DNA from 3 places in the Streptomyces sp. NPDC041713 genome. Region 2 is predicted to be linked to each of the others. Evidence: riboswitches for the same ligand, from Rfam matches in the RefSeq annotation. Region 2 holds a riboswitch; each other region holds the start of a gene.
The links. A riboswitch is a leader RNA that binds a small molecule or an ion and turns the genes downstream of it on or off. The one in region 2 is predicted to bind cobalamin.
Positions count from the first base shown of each region.

Region 1: linked by a shared signal. The riboswitch ahead of ACZ6CV_RS05860 (ribonucleoside-diphosphate reductase subunit alpha) and the one ahead of cobN (cobaltochelatase subunit CobN) in region 2 are both predicted to bind cobalamin.
Region 3: linked by a shared signal. The riboswitch ahead of ACZ6CV_RS34845 (energy-coupling factor ABC transporter permease) and the one ahead of cobN (cobaltochelatase subunit CobN) in region 2 are both predicted to bind cobalamin.

Region 1 covers NZ_JBVIZY010000002.1:214,494-221,771, reverse strand. The annotation lists gene ACZ6CV_RS05865 (ribonucleotide-diphosphate reductase subunit beta) at 1-274, opposite strand, end outside; gene ACZ6CV_RS05860 (ribonucleoside-diphosphate reductase subunit alpha) at 274-2,691, opposite strand; cobalamin riboswitch at 2,823-2,955, opposite strand; gene ACZ6CV_RS05855 (GNAT family N-acetyltransferase) at 3,008-3,514, opposite strand; gene mctP (monocarboxylate uptake permease MctP) at 3,616-5,175, opposite strand; gene ACZ6CV_RS05845 (DUF3311 domain-containing protein) at 5,250-5,519, opposite strand; gene ACZ6CV_RS05840 (YbdD/YjiX family protein) at 5,640-5,837, opposite strand; gene ACZ6CV_RS05835 (carbon starvation CstA family protein) at 5,834-7,278, opposite strand, start outside.
Region 2 covers NZ_JBVIZY010000006.1:272,283-279,560, forward strand. The annotation lists gene ACZ6CV_RS20675 (amidohydrolase) at 1-140, shown strand, start outside; gene cobN (cobaltochelatase subunit CobN) at 169-3,777, opposite strand; cobalamin riboswitch at 3,814-3,945, opposite strand; gene ACZ6CV_RS20685 (cobalamin biosynthesis protein CobG) at 4,053-5,432, shown strand; gene ACZ6CV_RS20690 (precorrin-8X methylmutase) at 5,429-6,070, shown strand; gene ACZ6CV_RS20695 (precorrin-2 C(20)-methyltransferase) at 6,067-7,278, shown strand, end outside.
Region 3 covers NZ_JBVIZY010000018.1:100,888-108,165, reverse strand. The annotation lists gene ACZ6CV_RS34855 (DUF3048 domain-containing protein) at 84-1,082, opposite strand; gene ACZ6CV_RS34850 (diacylglycerol/lipid kinase family protein) at 1,380-2,942, shown strand; cobalamin riboswitch at 3,048-3,231, shown strand; gene ACZ6CV_RS34845 (energy-coupling factor ABC transporter permease) at 3,262-3,987, shown strand; gene ACZ6CV_RS34840 (energy-coupling factor ABC transporter substrate-binding protein) at 3,984-4,391, shown strand; gene cbiQ (cobalt ECF transporter T component CbiQ) at 4,398-5,147, shown strand; gene ACZ6CV_RS34830 (energy-coupling factor ABC transporter ATP-binding protein) at 5,144-6,058, shown strand; gene ACZ6CV_RS34825 (endo alpha-1,4 polygalactosaminidase) at 6,125-7,000, opposite strand; gene ACZ6CV_RS34820 (TIGR01777 family oxidoreductase) at 7,165-7,278, shown strand, end outside.

The sequences.
Region 1 (7,278 bases), on a different contig from region 2:
TGATGTGCTTGTACAGCGTCAGCACGAGGTTGTTCGACACGATCGAGTCGCCGGTCGCGAAGAACGCGACCAGACGGCCGATCATGTGCTGCTCGCCGGGCGAGAGCTTGGCGAGGTCGGCGACGTCGGAGTGGAGGTCGACCTCCTCCACGGTCCAGGTGTTCTTGATCGCGTCCCGGTAGCGCTCGTAGAAGTCCGGGTAGCGCATGGGGCGCAGGGTCAGCTCGAAGCCCGGGTCGAGGAGGTTCTTCTCGCTGTTCGTCGTGGAGCTCATTACTGGCAGGCCTCGCAGGACTCGGGGTTTTCCAGGGAGCAGGCGACGGCGTCTTCGGGGGTCGCCTGCGTGGGGACGGGGGCGGGTGTGGTGGCGGCCGCGTTCGAGCCGCCGGCCGCGCGCGCGATGCGGGTGGCGGGGCGCGAGCGCAGGTAGTACGTGGTCTTCAGGCCCTGCTGCCAGGCGTACGCGTACATCGAGGAGAGCTTGCCGATGGTCGGCGTCTCCAGGAACAGGTTGAGCGACTGCGCCTGGTCCAGGAACGGGGTGCGCGCGGCGGCCATGTCGATCAGGCCGCGCTGCGGCAGCTCCCACGCGGTGCGGTACAGCGCGCGGACGTCCGCCGGGATCCAGCTGAAGCCCTGCACCGAGCCGCTGGCCTCGCGCAGCGCCTCGCGGGTCTGCGCGTCCCAGACGCCCAGCCGCTTCAGCTCCTCCACCAGATAGGCGTTGACCTGGAGGAACTCACCCGAGAGCGTCTCGCGCTTGAAGAGGTTGGAGACCTGCGGCTCGATGCACTCGTACACGCCGGCGATGGACGCGATGGTCGCGGTCGGCGCGATGGCGAGCAGCAGCGAGTTGCGCAGGCCGGTCGCGGCGATACGTTCCCGCAGCGCCGCCCACCGCTCCGGCCAGGTCAGCTCCACGTCGTAGTGGTCGGGGTGCAGGACGCCGCGCGCGGTGCGGGTCTTCTCCCAGGCGGGAAGCGGGCCGCCCCGCTCGGCGAGGTCGGCGGACGCCTCGTACGCGGCGAGCATGATGCGCTCGGCGATGCGGGTCGACAGGGCGCGCGCCTCGGGAGAGTCGAAGGGCAGCCGCAGCTGGAAGAAGACGTCCTGCAGACCCATCGCGCCGAGGCCCACCGGGCGCCACTTGGCGTTGGAGCGGCCGGCCTGCTCGGTCGGGTAGAAGTTGATGTCGACGACGCGGTCGAGGAAGGTGACGGCGGTGCGGACGGTCGCGTCGAGGCGCTCCCAGTCGATGTCGCCGTTCTCCACGAACGCGCCGAGGTTGACCGAGCCGAGGTTGCAGACGGCCGTCTCGCCGTCGTCCGTGACCTCCAGGATCTCCGTGCACAGGTTCGAGGAGTGCACGGTGTGGCCGGGCTCGGCGGTCTGGTTGGCGGTGCGGTTGGCGGCGTCCTTGAACGTCATCCAGCCGTTGCCGGTCTGCGCGAGGGTGCGCATCATCCGGCCGTACAGCTCACGGGCCGGGATGGTCTTCTTGGCCAGGCCCGCGGCCTCCGCCTTGCGGTACGCGGCGTCGAAGTCGTCGCCCCACAGGTCGACGAGGTCCGGCACGTCGGACGGCGAGAAGAGCGACCACGGCAGGTCGGCGGCGACCCGGCGCATGAACTCGTCCGGGATCCAGTGCGCGAGGTTGAGGTTGTGCGTGCGGCGCGCGTCCTCACCGGTGTTGTCGCGCAGCTCCAGGAACTCCTCGATGTCGGAGTGCCAGGTCTCCAGGTAGACCGCGGCCGCGCCCTTGCGCCGCCCGCCCTGGTTGACCGCGGCGACCGAGGCGTCCAGCGTCTTCAGGAACGGCACGATGCCGTTGGAGTGCCCGTTGGTGCCGCGGATCAGCGAACCGCGGGAGCGGATGCGGGAGTACGAGAGACCGATGCCGCCCGCGTGCTTGGAGAGCCGCGCGACCTGGTGGTAGCGGTCGTAGATCGAGTCCAGCTCGTCCAGCGGGGAGTCGAGGAGGTAGCAGGACGACATCTGCGGGTGGCGGGTGCCGGAGTTGAAGAGCGTCGGCGAGGACGGCAGGTAGTCCAGGCGGCTCATCAGGCCGTACAGCGCGGCGACCTCGTCGAGCGCGCGGACGCTGTCGTCCTCGGCGAGGCCGCTCGCCACGCGCAGCATGAAGTGCTGCGGCGTCTCGATGACCTGGCGGGTGATGGGGTGGCGCAGCAGATAGCGGCTGTGCAGCGTGCGCAGGCCGAAGTAGCCGAAGCGGAAGTCGGCGCCGTCGGCGAGCGCGGTGTCCACGAGCGCGTCGAGCCGGGCGGCGTGCGCGGCGACGAAGTCGGCGGTGCGGTCGGCGATCAGGCCCTCGCGGTGGCCGACCGCGATCGACTCGGTGAACGAGCGCACGCCCTGCGTGGCGGCCTCGGCGGCGACGGAGAGGGAGAGCAGCCGGGCGGCGAGCTTGGAGTACGCCGGGTCCTCGGAGATGAGCCCCGCGGCCGCCTCGGTCGCCAGCGTGCGCAGCTCCGCCTCGTCGGCCCTGGCCGAGCGGCCGCGCAGCGCGGCGGCGGCGACCCGGCCGGGGTCGGCGTCGGGGAGGTCGGCGGTGAGGTCGGTCAGGGTGCGCAGCAGCGCGGTCCCCGGCGCGTCGGCACCCTCGGTGCCGTCGGTGCTGGCACTGGGTCGCGGTGCCCGCGCTGACGCAGGTTCGGCAGGCGCGATGGTCACGTGGAGCTCTCCCTCGCTCGGCTCTGGGCCTGCGCGAGGGGACGGCACACACGGGCGCACCCGGACAGGGCGGCGTACCGCGTCCACCGGCCCATTCCACGAGGCCCGGACGGTCGGCACCCGGGCCGGACGGCACGGGTGCGCTGCTGGCAGGTCTTCGGACTCCGCGTACGACAAAGGCGTACACGTCCACCGTTGCGGGACAGTTCCGGACTTGCACCGGATTCCCCTGCGGCGACAGCGAGCACGAGCATACATCTTGTGTCGGCCCGCGGAAGCAGGCCCACATCTTGTGTCGGATCGCGGGGGATGGGGCCTAGAGTGTCAACGCGTAGGTGAGCAGCGGGAGGTCGGGGAGCGGGCACCAGTCGCGCTCCGGGGTCCGCGTGAAGCCGAGGCGTTCGTAGAGCCGGTGTGCGGTCCGCATGGAGGGCGAGGAGGACAGCACGAGCCGGCGCCGGCCCGCCTCCCGGGACCGCTGCACGCACGCGCGGACGAGTAGTTCGCCGACCCCGCGGCCGCGCGCCGCGGGCGAGACCGCCAGCATGCGGATCTCCGTCTCGTCGTCGCGCGCGATGTCGGCCAGGGCGCCGCCGGAGGGCACGAAGGTGACGCCGCCGAGCAGCGCGCCGTCCGCGGTGCCGTCCGCCACGGCGACCAGGATCTCGGCGTGCGCCGCGCGCCCCGCCACGTCCCGCAGCACGGGCAGGTACTGGTCGTCCGCCCCATAGTCCAGGTGTCCGTCGTCGAGATAGGCCTGCGCGGTGAGGTCGCCCAGCGCCGCGTACTCCTCGGGGCGTGCCGTTCTGATCGTGATGTCCATGGGGCGCAGTGTGCAACAGCGCACGACAAAGGGCCGCCGGTTTTCCGGCGGCCCTCCGGTGTCGGCGGGGCGGGAGCGGACTCAGCTCCGCGGGAGCGGGCTCAGTGGCCGGCGCCCGCGGTGGCCGGCGGCAGTTCCTCCACGACGCCGGGGTCGCCCGCGTCCGCCGTGTAGTCCTCCGGAGACGTCTCGTCGACGCCCTCGGGGGCCTTCAGCGCCTTCAGGACGAAGGTGAGGACCACGGTGACCACCACGTTCAGGACGAAGGCGGTGAGGCCGATGTAGCCGATCTCGCCGATGCCCGGGATCGTGTCGGAGGAGCCGCCGAAGTGCTTCTGCGTGGGCGAGGCGACGCCGTACGCGGCCAGCGTGCCGTAGACCATGCCGACCGCCCAGCCCGCGAGCAGCGCCCAGCGGTGGAACCACCGGGTGAACAGGCCGCCGACCAGCGCGGGCATCGTCTGCAGGATCCAGATGCCGCCCAGCAGCTGGAAGTTGATCGCCACGGTCTTGTCCATGCCGAGGACGAAGATGAGGGCGCCCACCTTCACCAGGAGCGAGACCAGCTTGGAGACCTTGGTCTCCTGCTCGGGCGTCGCGTCGGGCTTGATGAAGTCCTTGTAGATGTTGCGGGTGAAGAGGTTCGCGGCCGCGATGGACATGATGGCGGCGGGCACGAGCGCGCCGATGCCGATCGCGGCGAAGGCGACGCCGGTGAACCAGTCGGGGAACATGTCCTCGAAGAGCTGCGGGATGGCCAGCTGGCCGTTGTCGACCTTGACCCCGGCGGCGATCGCCATGAAGCCGAGCAGCGCGAGCAGGCCCAGCATCAGCGAATAGAGCGGCAGGATCGTGGTGTTGCGGCGGATGACGTTGCGGTTCTTGGAGGAGAGCGTCGCCGTGATCGAGTGCGGGTACATGAAGAGCGCGAGCGCCGAGCCGAGCGCCAGCGTCGCGTACGTCCACTGGCCGGCCTCGGGCGGCGCGAGGGCGCCGCGCGGTTTGCCCGTGCCCTCGTTGACCACCCCGAAGGCGTCGCCGGCCTTGGCGAAGATGTCGTCGAAGCCGCCGAGCTTGATCGGGATGTAGATGATCGCGACGGCGATGACGAGGTAGATCAGCCCGTCCTTCACGAACGCGATCAGCGCGGGCGCGCGCAGCCCCGAGGAGTACGTGTACGCCGCGAGCACCGCGAACGCGATCAGCAACGGCAGGTCCTTGACGAACCAGTTGGTGTCGGGGCCGCCACCGATGCCCATGACGTCGAGAACGGCCTGGATGCCGACCAGTTGGAGCGCGATGTACGGCATCGTGGCGAGGATGCCGGTGACCGCGACGGCCAGCGAGAGCCCCTTGGAGCCGAACCGCCCGCGCACGAAGTCCGAGGTGGTCACGTAGCCGTGCTTGTGCGAGACCGACCACAGGCGCGGCAGGAAGGTGAAGATCAGCGGGTAGACGAGGATCGTGTACGGGACGGCGAAGAAGCCGGCCGCGCCCGCCGCGTAGATCGCCGCCGGGACGGCCACGAAGGTGTACGCGGTGTACAGGTCTCCGCCGAGCAGGAACCAGGTGACCCAGGTGCCGAACGACCGTCCGCCCAGGCCCCATTCGTCCAGGGACTCGGTCTCGGCCCTGCGCCAGCGCGCGGCCAGGAAGCCCATCGCCGTGACCGCGACGAAGAAGAAGATGAAGACCCCGAGGGCGACGCCGTTCACGCCGCCCGATGCGAGTGTGGTCACTTTCCGGCACCCCCCTGGGCCTGCGCGGCCTTGCGGGAGCGCTGGTCACGCTGCCACAGCTTGTACGCGGTCATCGTCAGCACCGTGGAGATGAGCACCCACAGCATCTGGTACCAGTAGAAGAACGGGATGCCGATCAGGGTCGGGTCGATCTTGGCGTAGGAGCTCACCCACAGCATCGCCACGAAGGGCGCGACAAGGCAGACGGCGATGACCACGCGGACCGGCGTGACGACCGGTCTGTTCACTTCCGGCGCATCTGACATGTCGCGGCTCCGTTCCCTCACTTATCCCATGCTTAACGTGCGGGAAATCTAAGCCACAGTCTCGCGGTATGGAACCCCCGTCCGGATAACGGACGGATCACCTCCGCGTAATGTCCCTGCTCAGCAGCAGCGGAAGCCCTGCCGGGGGTCCGACTCCTGCTGGTCCGTCCGCATCCGCTCGAATGCGCGGCGGCTGGGGACGGTTGCGTCCGGATGGTCCCTGCGGATATGAGCCACGTACCGCTCGTACGCGCTCTCGTCCGTCAACTCCCTGACGTACCAGCGCATCCAGCGCACTCCGCGCAGCAGCCAGGTCATGGCGTCACTCCCTCCCGGTCCCGCTCTTGCCGTTCCTCCTCCTTCTCCTCGCGGGTCGCGAAGAGTCCGGCGGGGGCGGTCAACCGCGATGCCACGTACGGGGCTTCCGTGAGCCGGGAGGCCCCGGGGGCGCGGACGTGCCGGACGCAGACGCGGGCGGCGTCCACGATCACGACGACGACGAGCAGCGCCAGCACCGCCGAAAGGACGCCGTCCACCGTGGAGTTGGTGACGACGGTGTGCATGTCGTCCATGGTCTTGGCGGGCGGCAGGATCTTCCCGTCGTCGATGGCGTCCCGGTAGTCGGCGCGCTGCTGGAAGAAGCCGACGCGCGGATCACTGGAGAACACCTTCTGCCAGCTCGCGGTGAGCGTCACCGTCGCGTCCCAGGCGAGCGGGACCGCGGTGATCCAGGCCCACTTGAGGCGGCCGGACTTGACCAGCAGCGTGGTGCAGACGGCGAGGGCGACGGCGGCGAGCAGCTGATTGGCGATGCCGAAGATCGGGAAGAGCTGGTTGATCCCGCCGAGCGGCTCGTGCACGCCGACCCACAGGAAGTACCCCCACAGGCCGGTGATGGCGGCGCTGGTCAGCAGCAGGCCCGGCTTCCAGCTCATGTTCCTGAAGGGTTTGTGGACGTTGCCCAGCATGTCCTGGAGCATGAAGCGGCCCACGCGGGTGCCCGCGTCCAGCGCGGTCAGGATGAACAGCGCCTCGAACATGATCGCGAAGTGGTACCAGAAGGCCCGCAGCGAGCCGCCGGTGACCTTCGAGAAGATCTCCGAGACGCCGACCGCCAGGGTGGGCGCGCCGCCGGTCCGCGACAGGAGCGAGGACTCCTCGACCTGCCGGGCGGCCTGCGCCAGCTCGGCAGGCGAGATGGTGTACCCGAACCCCGCGACGGCCTTCGACGCCTCCTGGACGGTGCCGCCGACCACGCCGGCCGGCGCGTTCATCGCGAAGTACAGACCGGGGTCGATGATCGAGGCGGCGACGAGCGCCATCACGGCGACGGCCGACTCCATCAGCATGGAGCCGTACCCGACCATCCGGACCTGCGTCTCCTTCTGGATCATCTTCGGCGTGGTGCCCGAGGAAATCAGCGCGTGGAAGCCGGACAGCGCCCCGCAGGCGATGGTGATGGAGACGAAGGGGAAGAGCGAGCCCGCGAAGACCGGACCGTCGCCGCGCGAGGCGAAGTCGGTCACCGGGTCCATCTTCAGCGTGGGCAGCGTGACCACGACGCCCACGGCGAGCAGCACGATGGTGCCGATCTTCATGAAGGTGGAGAGGTAGTCGCGCGGCGCCAGCAGCATCCACACCGGCAGGATCGAGGCGATGAAGCCGTACGCCACCAGGCAGATCACCAGCGTCGACGGGGCCAGCGTGAAGGTGTCCGCGAGGGAGGACTCCGCGACCCAGCGCCCGCCGACGAGTGCGA
Region 2 (7,278 bases):
CGGGCACCTTCGAGCGGGACATCCCCTCGAACCACTCGCCGTCCTTCGCGCCGCTGGTCGAGCCGACGCTCACCACCGGCGTCACCGCGCTGACGACGGCCGCGCTGGCCTGGCTGGACGGCGGCCGGCCGGCGCGGTGACGGCCGGCCGCCGGGGCGGGCGAGGGGCTCAGCCCTCGTCCTCCAGGTTGCCCTCGGTCTCCAGGTAGGCCTGGCGCAGCGCTTCGAGCACCGCCGGGTCCGGCTTCGCCCACATGCCGCGCGACTCGGCCTCCAGGAGGCGCTCCGCGATGCCGTGCAGCGCCCAGGGGTTGTTCTCCTGGAGGAACTGACGGTTCGTCGGGTCGAGGACGTACGTCTCGGTGAGCTTGTCGTACATCCAGTCGGCGACGACGCCCGTCGTGGCGTCGTACCCGAACAAGTAGTCCACGGTCGCGGCGAGTTCGAAGGCGCCCTTGTAGCCGTGGCGGCGCATCGCCTCGATCCACTTGGGGTTGACGACGCGCGCGCGGAACACCCGCGAGGTCTCCTCCACCAGCGTGCGGGTGCGGACCGTCTCGGGGCGCGTGGAGTCGCCGATGTACGCCTCCGGGGCGGTGCCCCGCAGCGCGCGCACGGTCGCCACCATGCCGCCGTGGTACTGGAAGTAGTCGTCCGAGTCCGCGATGTCGTGCTCGCGGGTGTCGGTGTTCTTCGCGGCCACCGCGATGCGCTTGTACGCGGTCTCCATCTCGGCGCGCGCCGGGCGTCCTTCGAGCCCGCGGCCGTACGCGTAACCGCCCCACACCGTGTACACCTCGGCGAGGTCGGCGTCGGTGCGCCAGTCGCGGGAGTCGATGAGCTGCAGCAGACCGGCGCCGTACGTGCCGGGGCGGGAGCCGAAGATGCGGGTGGTGGCCCGGCGTTCGTCGCCGTGCTCGGCCAGGTCGGCCTGGGCGTGGGCGCGGACGTGGTTGCGGTCGGCGGGCTCGTCCAGGGAGGCGGCGAGCCGTACCGCGTCGTCGAGCAGGCCGATGGTGTGCGGGAACGCGTCGCGGAAGAACCCTGAGATGCGCAGCGTCACATCGATGCGCGGGCGGCCCAACTCCTCGTACGGGATGGCCTCCAGGCCGGTGACGCGGCGCGACGCGTCGTCCCAGACGGGGCGGACGCCGAGCAGCGCCATGGCCTCCGCGACGTCGTCGCCCGCGGTGCGCATCGCGCTGGTGCCCCACAGGGACAGGCCGACGGAGGTGGGGTACGCGCCGTTGTCGGACTTGTACCGCTCCAGCAGGGAGTCGGCCAGCGCCTGGCCGGTCTCCCACGCGAGGCGGGACGGCACGGCCTTGGGGTCGACCGAGTAGAAGTTGCGGCCGGTCGGCAGGACGTTGACCAGGCCGCGCAGGGGAGAGCCCGAGGGGCCCGCCGGGACGAAGCCGCCGTTCAGGGCGTGCACCGCGTGGTCGAGCTCGGCGGTGGTGCCTGCGAGGCGCGGGACGACCTCGCGGGCCGCGAACTCCAGGACGGCGGCGACCTGTTCACCCTGGTCGGTGGGGAGCGCGGCGAGGTCCCAGTCCGCGTCGTCCATCGCCTGGACCAGCGCGCGGGCCTTCTCCTCGGCCTCGTCGGCGCCGGTGCGGGTCGCCGCGGACTCGTCGAGACCGAGGGCCTCGCGCAGACCCGGCAGCGCGGTGGTGCCGCCCCAGATCTGGCGGGCCCGCAGGATCGCGAGGACGAGGTTGACGCGGTCGGCGCCCGCCGGGGCGGCGCCGAGCACGTGCAGACCGTCGCGGATCTGCATGTCCTTGATCTCGCAGAGCCAGCCGTCGACGTGCAGCAGGAAGTCGTCGAAGCCGTCGTCGTCCGGACGGTCCTCAAGACCCAGGTCGTGGTCGAGCTTGGCGGCCTGGATGAGCGTCCAGATCTGCGCGCGGATCGCGGGCAGCTTCGCCGGGTCCATGGAGCTGATCTGGGCGTATTCGTCGAGGAGTTGCTCCAGGCGGGCGATGTCGCCGTAGGAGTCGGCGCGCGCCATCGGCGGCACCAGGTGGTCGATGAGCGTGGCGTGCACACGGCGCTTGGCCTGCGTGCCCTCGCCCGGGTCGTTGACCAGGAAGGGGTAGATCAGCGGCAGGTCGCCGAGCGCGGCGTCCGGGCCGCAGGCGGCGGAGAGCCCCGCGTTCTTGCCGGGCAGCCACTCCAGGTTGCCGTGCTTGCCGAGGTGGATCATCGCGTCGGCGCCGAAGCCGCCGTCGGACGCGGCGGCCGCGATCCAGCGGTATGCCGCCAGGTAGTGGTGCGACGGCGGCAGATCCGGGTCGTGGTAGATCGCGATCGGGTTCTCGCCGAAGCCGCGCGGCGGCTGGATGAGGATGAGCAGATTGCCGCGGCGCAGGGCGGCGAGCACGATGTCGCCCTCCGGGTCGCCGCCGTCGCCCACCCGGGACCGGTCCAGGAACATCTCGCCGGGCGGCGGCCCCCAGTGGCCCTCGACGGACGCGCGCAGCTCCGCGGGGAGCGTCGCGTACCAGCGCTTGTAGTCGGCGGCCGGGATGCGCACCGGGTTGGCGGCGAGCTGCTCCTCGGTCAGCCACTCCTGGTCGTGGCCGCCCGCGTCGATCAGCGCGCGGATCAGCTCGTCGCCGTCGCCGGAGACCAGGCCGGGGATGTCGGCCTCGGGCCCGAAGTCGTACCCCTCGGCGCGCAGCCTGCGCAGCAGCGCCACGGCGGAGGCGGGGGTGTCGAGGCCGACCGCGTTGCCGATGCGGGAGTGCTTGGTCGGGTACGCGGACAGGACCAGCGCGAGGCGCTTGTCGGCGGCCGGGATGTGCTTCAGGCGGGCGTGCCGCACGGCGATGCCGGCGACGCGGGCCGCGCGCTCGGCGTCGGCCACGTACGCGGGAAGCCCGTCCTCGTCGATCTCCTTGAAGGAGAAGGGGACCGTGATGAGGCGGCCGTCGAACTCCGGCACCGCGATCTGGCTCGCGGCGTCGAGCGGCGAGACGCCCTCGTCGTTCTCCTCCCAGGCGGAGCGCGACCCGGTCAGGCAGAGCGCCTGCAGGATCGGCACGTCCAGGCCGGACAGGGCGCCCGCGTCCCACGACTCGTCGTCGCCGCCCGCGGAGGCCTCGGCGGGCCTGGTGCCGCCGGCCGCGAGGACGGTGGTCACGATGGTGTCGGCGGCGCGCAGCGCGTCGATCAGCTCCGGCTCGGGGGCGCGCAGCGAGGCCACGTACAGCGGCAGCGGGCGGGCCCCGGCGTCCTCGATGGCGCCGCACAGGGCGTCCACGAAGGCGGTGTTGCCGCTCATGTGGTGGGCGCGGTAGTAGAGCACCGCCACGGTCGGGCCCTCGACGTCCGCGCGGGCCGTGCGCTCCAGCGGGCCCCAGGACGGGGCGGGCGCGGGCGGCTCGAAGCCGTGGCCGGTGAGCAGCACGGTGTCGGAGAGGAAGCGGGCCAGCTGCTCCAGGTTGGCGGGGCCGCCGTGCGCCAGGTAGGCGTGCGCCTCGGCGGCGATGCCGACCGGCACGGTGGAGGACGCCATCAGCTGGGCGTCGGGTGCCTGTTCGCCGGTGAGCACGACGACCGGGAGGCCGGTGGCGATGAGCTGGTCCAGGCCGTCCTGCCAGGCGCGTACGCCGCCGAGGAGGCGTACGACGACGAGGTCGACGCCGTCGAGCAGGGCGGGCAGCCCGGCGAGGTCCAGGCGCGAGGGGTTGGCGAACCGGTAGTCGACCGGGCCTCCCGCCGCGCGGGCGCTGAGCAGGTCGGTGTCGGAGGTCGACAACAGCAGAAGCATGCGGGCGCAGGCCTTCCTCGGGGTGTCCGCGCCCCGGGTGGTCGTATGGACGGCGGGAGTTCCTGGCTCACCCCACGGGTGGGGCTCACAGTGGCGGGACCGCGCCGGATTCGCACCGGGCTTCCTCCCTCGGGTCCTGGTGGACCCACGCCGTCGCTGGCGTCGACGGACTTGGCAGCCCGCCGCCTGCATAGTAAGTCCTGCCCGCCGCGAGCGGGGCGGCCACCTGCCGGGACGGCCCGTCTCGGGAGGCGACCGGCCGGATCGGCGTGGGTATGCTCGCCGCCATGCCGCCCACCCGAACCCCCTCCCCAGACCAGGGCGAATCCCCCATACGTGACCGGGGTGACGCCTGCCCCGGAGCACTCCGCCTGCACCTCGCCGACGACGGCCGCCTGGCCCGACTCCGGTTGCCCGGCGGCCTCTTGACGGCCCGTCAGGTCGAGGTGCTCGCCGATGTGGCGGAGCGCCTGGCGGACGGCAACCTCAGCGTCACCTCGCGCGGCAACATCGAGCTGCGCGGGCTCGGGGAGACCTGCGGCGGCGAACTCTCCCGACTGCTCGCCGATGCGGGCCTGCTGCCCTCGGAACGGCACGAACGCGTCCGGAACGTGGTGGCGTCCCCCCTGGCCACGACGGACGGACTCGGCCACGCCGACGTGCAGTTGTGGGCCCGTGAGCTGGACGGACTCCTCTGCGGCGCGGAGTGGACGACACAGCTCTCCGGCCGCTTCCTGTTCGTCCTGGACGACGGCCGCGGAGATGTGGCCGGACTGGGCGGCGATGTGACCTTGATCGCAGAATCGGGGGGTACGGCGGTCGTACGGGTCGGGTCGAGTGCCCTCCGCGTCACCGCATCCGACGCACCACGGGCGGCCCTGGCCGCAGCCGAAGCCTTCCTGACCGCGGCCCACGAGGCGGGCAACGGCGCGTGGCGGGTACGGGAGCTGCCGCCGGGGTGGGACGTGGACGTGGCGGGGGCGTTGGAGGGGGCGGGGGTTGCGGCGACGGCCACCGCTGAGGCACGGGTCGGCACCTTGGGCGTGCCGGTCCCCACCGCTGAGACACCCGTCGGCCCCGCGGGCGCGCCGGTCGCCACCCCGGACGTACCCGTCACTGGTCCGCCCGTACCCGTCACCGGCCCGCCCCCACCCGGTGTTCACGGGCGGGCCGTCCTCGTCAATGCCCCCCTCGGGCGGGTGGGCGTCGACGCATGGCGGGCCTTGCTGCCGTTGCCCGGTGGCGAGCTGCGGGTCACGCCCTGGCGTGGCTTCGTGCTGCCCGGCTTCGCCGACGACGGGGCCGCCCGGGAACGGCTGGCCGCGCTCGACGGCGCCGGATACCTCACCACCCCCGACTCGCCGTGGCTCGGCGTCGGCGCCTGCACCGGCCGCCCCGGCTGCGCCAAGTCCCGCGCCGACGTCCGCGCGGACGTCGTACCGGGCCCCGGCGGGCTTCCCGTCCACTGGTCCGGCTGCGAACGGCGCTGCGGGCACCCGCACGGCGACTGGGTCGACGTACTCGCCACCGGCGAAGGACGGTACGAGGTCACGGTGCACGCCCCCGGCGAGGAACCCGCACGCGTCACCGGCAGGACCCTGACCGAGACGGTCACCACCGCACGTACCACCCCGAAAACCACGGCCACGAGATGAGCGAGAGCACAGTGTTCGACTACGAGAAGGACGGCGCGGCGATCTACCGCGAGTCCTTTGCCACCATCCGCGCGGAGGCGGACCTCGAGGGCCTGCCCGCCGACGTCAGCCAGGTCGCGGTCCGGATGATCCACGCCTGCGGGATGGTCGACCTTGTGCGCGACCTCTCGTACAGCCCGCGCGTGATCGCCGACGCCCGCAAGGCGCTGCGCGACGGCGCGCCGATCCTGTGCGACGCGAACATGGTCGCGAGCGGCGTCACGCGCAAGCGGCTGCCCGCCGGCAACGACGTGATCTGCACCCTCGCCGACCCGTCCGTGCCGGACCTCGCGGCGCGCCTCGGCACTACCCGCAGCGCCGCCGCCCTCGAACTCTGGCGCGACCGCCTCGAAGGGTCGGTCGTGGCCATCGGCAACGCTCCCACCGCCCTCTTCCGCCTCCTGGAGATGATCGAGGAGGGCGCGCCCCGCCCGGCCGCCGTCCTCGGCATCCCGGTCGGCTTTGTCGGCGCCGCCGAGTCCAAGGACGCGCTCGCGGCCCACCACGCGGGCCTGGAGTACCTGGTCGTACGGGGACGTCGCGGCGGCAGCGCGATGGCCGCGGCGGCGATCAACGCGATTGCGAGCGAGGCGGAATGAGCGGCGTGCCCACCGGACAGCAGCAGCCGCAGGGCCGCCTCTACGGGGTCGGGCTCGGCCCCGGCGACCCGTCCCTGATGACGTTGCGCGCCGCCGAGGTGATCGCGGCGGCCGACGTCGTCGCGTACCACTCGGCGCGGCACGGCCGTTCCATCGCCCGCTCGATCGCGGCCGCGCACCTGCGCGCCGACCACATCGAGGAGGCGCTGGTCTACCCCGTCACCACGGAGCGGACCGACCATCCCGGCGGCTACCGTGGCGCGCTCGACGCGTTCTACGAGGAGGCCGCGGCCCGCCTCGCCGGCCACCTCGACGCGGGCCGCACGGTCGCCGTCCTCGCCGAGGGCGACCCGCTCTTCTACGGCTCCTACCAGCACATGCACAAGCGCCTCGCGCACCGCTACCCGACCGAGGTGATTCCCGGCGTCACCTCGGTGAGCGCGGCGGCGGCCCGCCTCGGCGAGCCGCTCGTGGAGGCCGAGGAGGTGCTCACGATCCTGCCGGGCACGCTCCCGGAGGAGGAGCTCGCGGCGCGCCTCGCGGCGACGGACTCGGCGGTCGTCATGAAGCTGGGCCGCACGTTCGGCAAGGTGCGCGGCGCGCTGGAGAGCGCGGGCCGCCTCGACGAGGCGCGCTACGTCGAGCGGGCCACCATGGCGGGCGAACGCACCGGCCGGCTGGCCGACGTGGACCCGGAGTCGGTGCCGTACTTCTCCGTGGCGGTGCTGCCGAGCCGGGTGGCGCCGCTGACGGGCGGGCCCGCGCCGGAGCCGGTCGCGGAGCGGTGCGGAGAGGTCGTGGTGGTCGGCACCGGACCCGCGGGCCCGCTGTGGCTGACCCCCGAGACGCGCGGCGCGCTCGCCGCCGCCGACGACCTGGTCGGCTACACCACGTACGTCGACCGGGTGCCGCACCGCCCCGGCCAGCGCCGGCACGGCTCCGACAACCGGGTCGAGTCCGAACGCGCGGAGTACGCACTGGAGTTGGCGCGGCGCGGGCGACGGGTGGCCGTCGTCTCGGGCGGCGACCCCGGCGTCTTCGCGATGGCCACGGCGGTCCTGGAGGTCGCCTCGCAGGACGCGTACGAGGACGTCCCCGTACGGGTGCTCCCCGGGGTGACCGCCGCCAACGCGGCCGCCGCCCGCGCGGGCGCCCCGCTCGGCCACGACTACGCCACGCTCTCCCTCTCCGACCGCCTCAAGCCGTGG
Region 3 (7,278 bases), on a different contig from region 2:
GGGGGGGGAAAACCCCCCGGGGGGGGGGGCTCCCCCCCCCCCCCGCCCGGTCCTTTTTCCAGGCGCCGGGGCCGCAGCCCGCGTCAGCCGCGGTCCGCGTAGACCACCCACACCTGGCCCGGCGCGAAGGGCATCCGCGCACCGCCCGCGCGGGTGAACGTGGTGCCCGCCGCGGCCGTGGGGCGGCTCCAGCGCGTCGCGTACCTCCTGCCGTCGCGCAGCACCAGCGCCCGGCCGCTCCCGATGGTCTCGATGTACGGCGTCACCGCGCCCTTGAAGTCCTTGAACCGCGACGCCCGCATGGTCACGTACTGGATGACGATCGTGGGGGCGCCGAGCCGCGTCCCCGACGTGCTGCGGGCCGGCGCCCCGTCGAACGACACGAGCCAGCGGTGCTGCCCGGACGACCAGCGGAAGGAGTGGCTGGCGGCGGCGTACCGGACGCTCCTGTCCCGCGTGGGCGTGCCGCCCGCCGGCGCGGGGCCGAAGCGGAACCCGATGTCGGCCGGCGGCTCGGTCCGCGGCACCGAGCGCAGCAGCGCCTGCGGGCGGAGGAAGAGGTCGTGCGGGGCGGGCCGGCCGTTCTGGCGGAAGTAGGCGCCGGGGAAGCGGCCCTGGGGACGGGCGTACAGCGGCGCGCCCCTGAGCTTCTTCCGCAGCGCGGTGCGCACCCCGGAGTAGGCGAGGACCGGCCGGCCGAACTGGCGCAGCAGCTCGACGTCGGACTCACGGGCGCTGCGCACCGGCCCGACCGCCGACGGCACCGTGCTGGAGTAGACGCCCATGAGGCGGCTCATCCCGCCCTCGACCTTCTCCACGTAGACGATGTCCGCCCGGTCGAGACCGGTGTGCGGGCGGGCGGCCCGGGCGTTGTCGAACTTGACCGCGACGACCTGGCCCTGACGGGCGGTGAGCCCGGTGAAGGGCGACGGGCTCCGGGGCGCGGGGGAGTCCTCGTGTGCGGGGGCGGGGGCGCTCGCGTAGGCGGAGGCGCCCACGGTGAACACCGCCGTGGCGACGAGCGCGAGCACGCGCGGAGCGAGCCGGGTGCGACGGGCCTCCCGGACTTTCCTTGCTGCCATTGAGGCGTCTCCCTTCGTGGCGATGCCGGCCGGGCCGCCCCGTGGCCGCCCTGGTGGCAGCCGCAGACCTACCTCCCGGCGCCCCGGCCCCAATCGCGGCTGGGGCCATCCACCCGCGCCGCGTCACTCTTTCCGGGGCAGCCCCGCGTGGCTCCGCGGTTCCTTGCCGACGGACCAGGCGGAGTGGGCGGACCAGGCGGAGTGGGCGCATTCGACGCGGGTAGGCTGAGACTTCGTTGTGGTCCGTTCCGGCCGCGTGCTGCGGATTCTTTACAAATGCAGAGGTGTGGCGAGCGAATGAAGCGATCTGTTCAGCGGTGGAAGGTGCCGGGCCCGGGGCCGGGCAAACGGCTGGCCGCCGCCCTCGACCTGGTGGGCCCGGCCCGCGGCAGCGCCGTGAAACGGGCGCTCCGGACGGCGGTCGAGCACGACGCCGTATGGCTGGGCGCCGCCACGGCCCTGGGGCTCTCGGGGGACCGGAGCGCTCGCCGGGCGGCCCTGCGCGGACTCGGATCGGTGGCGATCGTCACAGCTGTGAACCATGCGCTGGCCAAGCCCGCGGCCCGCAGCGCCCGGCCCGTCCTGGACGGACTGCCCGCGCTGTTCCCCCGCCCCCGCACCGCCTCGCTGCCCGCCAGCCCCATAGCCGCGGCGACCGCCTTCGCCTCGGCCGTCGTCATGGAGTCACCCCGGCACGGCCTGGCCGTCCTGCCGTTCGCGGCCGGTCTCGCCTACGCACGCGGCCAGAAGGGCCTGGACCACCGGGGCCGCTCCGCCGCCGGCGCTCTCATCGGCGTCGGGGCCGCGTTGCTCACCTGCCGCTGGTGGCCCGTGAAGCCCGCGGCCGCGGCGGCCGCAGCCCCGCCGCGCCGGCCGGCCCCCGCGCTCAAGGACGGCCAGGGCCTGCACGTGGTCGTCAACCCGTCCTCCGGCGTCGCCTGGAGCAGGGACGCGGCCGACACGCTGCGCACCCTGCTCCCCGAAGCATCGATCACCGTCTTCGAACCCGGTGACGACCTGGTGGCCCTGCTCGACGCGGCCGCGCAGCGCGCCGTCGCGGACGGCGGGGCGCTGGGGGTGTGCGGCGGCGACGGCACCGTCAACGCGGGCAGCGTCACGGCGGCACGGCACCAAGTGCCCCTCGCCGTCTTCCCCGGCGGCACCTTCAACCACTTCGCCGTGGACCTCGGCAACGTGACGCTCGAAGACGTCACCCGCGCCATCGGGTCCGGCGACGCCGTCACCTCCGACGTGGGACGCGCCTCCGCCTACCAGCAGCCCGGCGCCGCCACCGGAGACGTACCGGACGCGCCCACCGCGGAGATCGACGCCCGCGGCGAACAGCAGCTCTTCCTCAACACGTTCAGCATCGGCGTCTACTCGGACCTGGTCCACGCCCGGGAGCGGCTCGAGAAGCGCATCGGCAAATGGCCCGCGCTCGTCATCGGCCTCGCCAAGGTCCTGGCGACGGGCACCCCGCTCTCCGTGGTCATCAACGGTCGGCCGCGCCGCATCTGGCTGCTCTTCGCGGGCAACGGCATCTACCACCCGGCCGGCTTCGCCCCGACCTACCGCACCCAGCTCGACGACGGACTCCTCGACGTCCGCGCCGTGGAGGCCGGCACTCCGCTGGCCCGCACCCGGCTGCTCCTCGCCGTCCTCACCGGAACCCTGCACAACTCCCGTGTCCTGACGACCGCCCAGGTGCGCAGGCTGGAGCTGGAGGTCGTGGAGGGGGACCCGCACCTCGCCTACGACGGTGAGGTTACGGACACCACGTACCAGCGGCTCGTCCTCGACAAGCTCCCCAAGGCCCTCACCCTGTACCGGCCCGCCGACCAGGACCAGTGGCTGCGCTGACGCACGCTCCGCACGACCTCTGAGCAGGGGCGTACGCGGTGGTACACGCGCTCCGTGTGCCACCGCCGCAACCGGTGCGCAAGTTGTCAGCAGATCAGTTGCGCACTAATGTCGCCACGCCTTGGTGAACGGGAAATCCGGTGTGATGCCGGTGCGGCCCTCGCCACTGTGATCGGGAAGTCCGGCTCCAGCCCTCGCGGCAGCCACTGGGTGCTCACGCACCCGGGAAGGCGGAGTCCGGTCGGTACGACCCGTCAGCCAGGAGACCGGCCAAGGCGCGTTGTCCATCCACGAGGTGCTGGAGAGGGTCTGCCGAGCCATGCACATAGCCGAGGGTTTCCTCCCACCGGCGCACGCGATCGCCTGGGGCGTAGCGTCCGCGCCGTTCGTCGTCCACGGAGTCCGCTCCCTGACCCGTGAGGTCAAGGAACACCCGGAGAGCACCCTGCTCCTCGGCGCCTCCGGGGCCTTCACGTTCGTCCTGTCCGCGCTGAAGATCCCGTCCGTCACGGGCAGTTGCTCGCATCCGACGGGAACCGGGCTCGGAGCCATCCTGTTCCGGCCGCCCATCATGACGGTGCTGGGCACCATCACCCTGCTCTTCCAGGCCCTGCTGCTCGCCCACGGCGGGCTCACCACCCTGGGCGCCAACGTCTTCTCGATGGCGATCGTCGGCCCCTGGGCCGGATACGCGGTCTACCGGCTCCTCAAGCGGTTCGACGTCCCGCTCATGGTCGCCGTGTTCTTCGGGGCGTTCGTCGCCGACCTGTCCACGTACTGCGTCACCAGCGTCCAGCTGGCGCTCGCCTTCCCCGACCCCAGCAGCGGGTTCCTCGGGGCCCTCGGCAAGTTCGGCGGCATCTTCGCCGTCACGCAGATCCCGCTGGCGATCAGCGAGGGGCTGCTCACCGTCCTGGTGATGCGGCTGCTCGTGCAGTCCAGCAGGGGCGAGCTGACCCGGCTCGGCGTGCTGCTGCAGCGCAAGAGCACGCCGGACGTGACGACGACCACGACCAAGACGGAGACGGGGGCCAGCGCCCGATGAGCCGGAACGCGAAAATCAACATCCTGCTGCTCGTGGTGGTCGCCGCGCTCGCGGTGCTGCCCGTGGCCCTCGGGCTCGGCGACGACGAGAAGGAGCCGTTCGCCGGCGCCGACGCGCAGGCCGAGACCGCGATCACCGAGATCAAGCCGGACTACAAGCCGTGGTTCTCACCGCTGTACGAACCCCCCTCGGGGGAGATCGAGTCGGCGCTCTTCGCCCTGCAGGCGGCCCTGGGCGGCGGTGTCCTCGCGTACTACTTCGGACTGCGCAAGGGGCGCCGCCAGGGCGCGGAGCAGGCGCTGGCGCAGGAGGCGGACGCGGAGCGGCCCACCGGCGTGCCGGCCGGTGCGTCCGACGCTCCGGTCGCCGCGGAGGGCAGCCGGTCCGGGACCGGGCAGGCCTGACCCGGCGTGCTGCCCATCGACGCGGCGGCGCACAGCAGTCGCTGGCGCCGCCGGCACCCCGTGGACAAGGCCGTGCTCGGGCTCGGCCTCACGGTCCTCGCCATCTCGCTGCCGCCCTGGCCGGGCGCCGCGCTGGTGCTGGCCGCGGCGCTCGTCCTGCTGCTCGGACCTGCGGGCGTGCCGCCCCGCAAACTGTGGCGCGCCTACCGCGTGCCGCTCGGCTTCTGCGTCACCGGCGCCCTCACGCTGCTCGTCCAACTGGGCGGCCCCGAGGGCTTCGTGACGCTCGCCGACGGAGGCCCGGCGCGCGCGGGCGGACTGCTCCTGCGGACCTCCGCGGCCTCGCTCGGCGTGCTGCTGTTCGCGTTCACCACACCGATGTCGGACCTGCTGCCCCGGCTGGTGAAGGCAGGTGTGCCCGCACCGGTCGTGGACGTGGCACTCGTCACGTACCGGATGAGCTTCCTGCTCCTGGATTCCATGAGCCGGATCCGGCAGGCGCAGGCCGCCCGGCTCGGCCACACCACCCGCGCCGCCACCTGGCGCTCCCTCGCCTCGCTCGGCGCCACCGCGTTCGTGCGGGCCTTCGACCGGGCCGGCCGGCTGCAGGCCGGGCTCGCCGGACGCGGCTACGACGGCACGCTGCGGGTTCTCGTCCCCGAAGCCCGGATCTCCCGGCCCTTCGTGGCGGCCGCAGGCGTCCTCCTCGCGGGCCTGGTGGCCCTCACCTTCGTACTGGAAAGGTTCCTGCCATGACCGAGCCGAGGGCTCTTCGCGAGCCGGGCGCCCGCGGCGGGCCGGGGGAGCCCCTGGTCGCTCTGCGCGGCGCGTCCTACGCGTACGAGGACGGGCCCACCGTGCTCAGCGGACTGGACTTCGACGTCGTCGAGGGCCGCGCCCTGGCGCTGCTCGGCCGCAACGGCAGCGGCAAGACGACCCTCATGCGCCTGCTCAGCGGTGGACTGCGCCCCGCCACGGGCGGGTTGACGGTCGACGGCGTACCCGTGACGTACGACCGCAAGGGCCTGACCCGGCTGCGCACCACCGTCCAGCTGGTCGTGCAGGACCCGGACGACCAGCTCTTCGCCGCCTCGGTCGAGCAGGACGTGTCGTTCGGGCCGCTCAACCTCGGCCTGCCCGACGCCGAGGTCAGGGCCCGGGTGGCCGAGGCGCTCGCGGCGCTCGACATCGTCGCCCTCGCCGATCGGCCCACCCATCTGCTCTCCTACGGCCAGCGGAAGCGGACCGCCATCGCCGGCGCCGTGGCGATGCGGCCCCGCGTCCTCGTCCTCGACGAGCCGACCGCGGGACTGGACCCCGACGGCCAGGAACGCCTCCTCGTCACCCTGCGGCAACTGCGGGACGCCGGGACCACCGTGGTGATGGCAACGCACGACGTCGATCTGGCCCTGCGCTGGGCCGACGACGCGGCGCTGCTGACCCCCACCGGGGTGCGGACCGGGCCGGTCACCGAGACGCTGGGCCGGCGGGACCTGCTGGCGCAGGCCGGGCTGCACCTGCCGTGGGGCATCGCCGTCGGCGAGCTGCTGCGGGCGCACGGCCTGCCGGCCGGGGCGGGCGACGGGCCGCGCACGGCGGAGGAGTTGGCCGCGCTCGTGGGGGCGGGGGTGCCGGGCGCGCCGACGGGCCGAGCGGCGGAGAGCTGACCCCGGCCGCCTTCACCGGCAGCCCGGATCGGTCAGCACCCCGGATCGGTCGGCAGCCCGGATCGCTCAGCAGTGGCGGTACACGTAGCCGTTCTCGCCGGCGGGCCGGACGTCGCGGTCGCGCAACGTGATCGAGAGCTTCTTGCCCCAGGTGCGGCACGCGGCGTCGAAGTCCTTGGCCACGTACTCGATGTCGAAGACCTTCCCGTCGTACGCGGACGCGAAGTCGGGGCACTCCTTGTAGTGGGCGCACTCCTCGGTCACGGCGAAATCGAAGCCGATGTGTTCGCGCCGGTCCAGGAGGTCGGTGGTGTTCTTCTGCGCGACGGCCAGGCCCTGGCCGTGGGCGCGCCGGGCGAGCAGCCGGGCGAAGGCGGCCGCGTCGTCGGGGGTGAGCAGGCCGTCGGAGCGCTCGTAGGAGTCGAGGTTGTCGGGCTCCACCGCGTCGTAGCCCGCCGTGGCGCAGCCGTCGATCCACTTGCCGACGATCTCGGCGAGCGCCGCGCGCTTCTTCGCCGTGGAGATGTCGAGCAGGGGCTCCTGCCAGTCCTCGTCGACGACCGTCCGCCCCTCGTCGTCGCGGAGCAGCAGACGGGGGTGCTCGCGCTGCCACCAGCGCGCCGCCTTCTTGCCGGGCTGGGCCTGGAAGGCGTTGACGTAACAGATGTTGTAGCGGCCCGCGGCGGGCTCGGCGGCGCGGTCGCGCGAGACGGCGCGGACCTTGGCCGGGGGTGGGTAGGCGCCGCCCAACTGGTAGTCGAAGCGTGCGTCGACGGGCGGCTGCCGGACCTCGCCCCGCGCGGCGGTACCGCGCTCGGGATGCCCGGAACGGCCGGAGCCGCCGGCTGAGCAGCCGGCGACGAGTGCGAGGAGCAGGACGCCGCCCAGACCCACCCGCACGGACCGCCGCGCTCCGATATTTCTGCTGATACGCCACTTGATCCCGATCACCGGGCCAGGATCTCAGTACGTGGCTCCGCCCTCCGCGCCGGGCCTCGCTTCGACCCATGTCCGGCCAAACCAAGCCCGGGTGCGGCGTCCGCGCACGAACGGGCGCGTCGTAGGCTCGCCGTACGAGGTCAGGCGTCGCGTCACGGGAGGCCCCAGTGAAGATCGTGCTGCCAGGAGGGACCGGTCAGGTGGGCGGCGTGTTGCGTCGAGCACTGACCGCTGCGGGCCACGAGGTCGTGGTCCTGACCCGACGCCCCCGCCGGGACGGC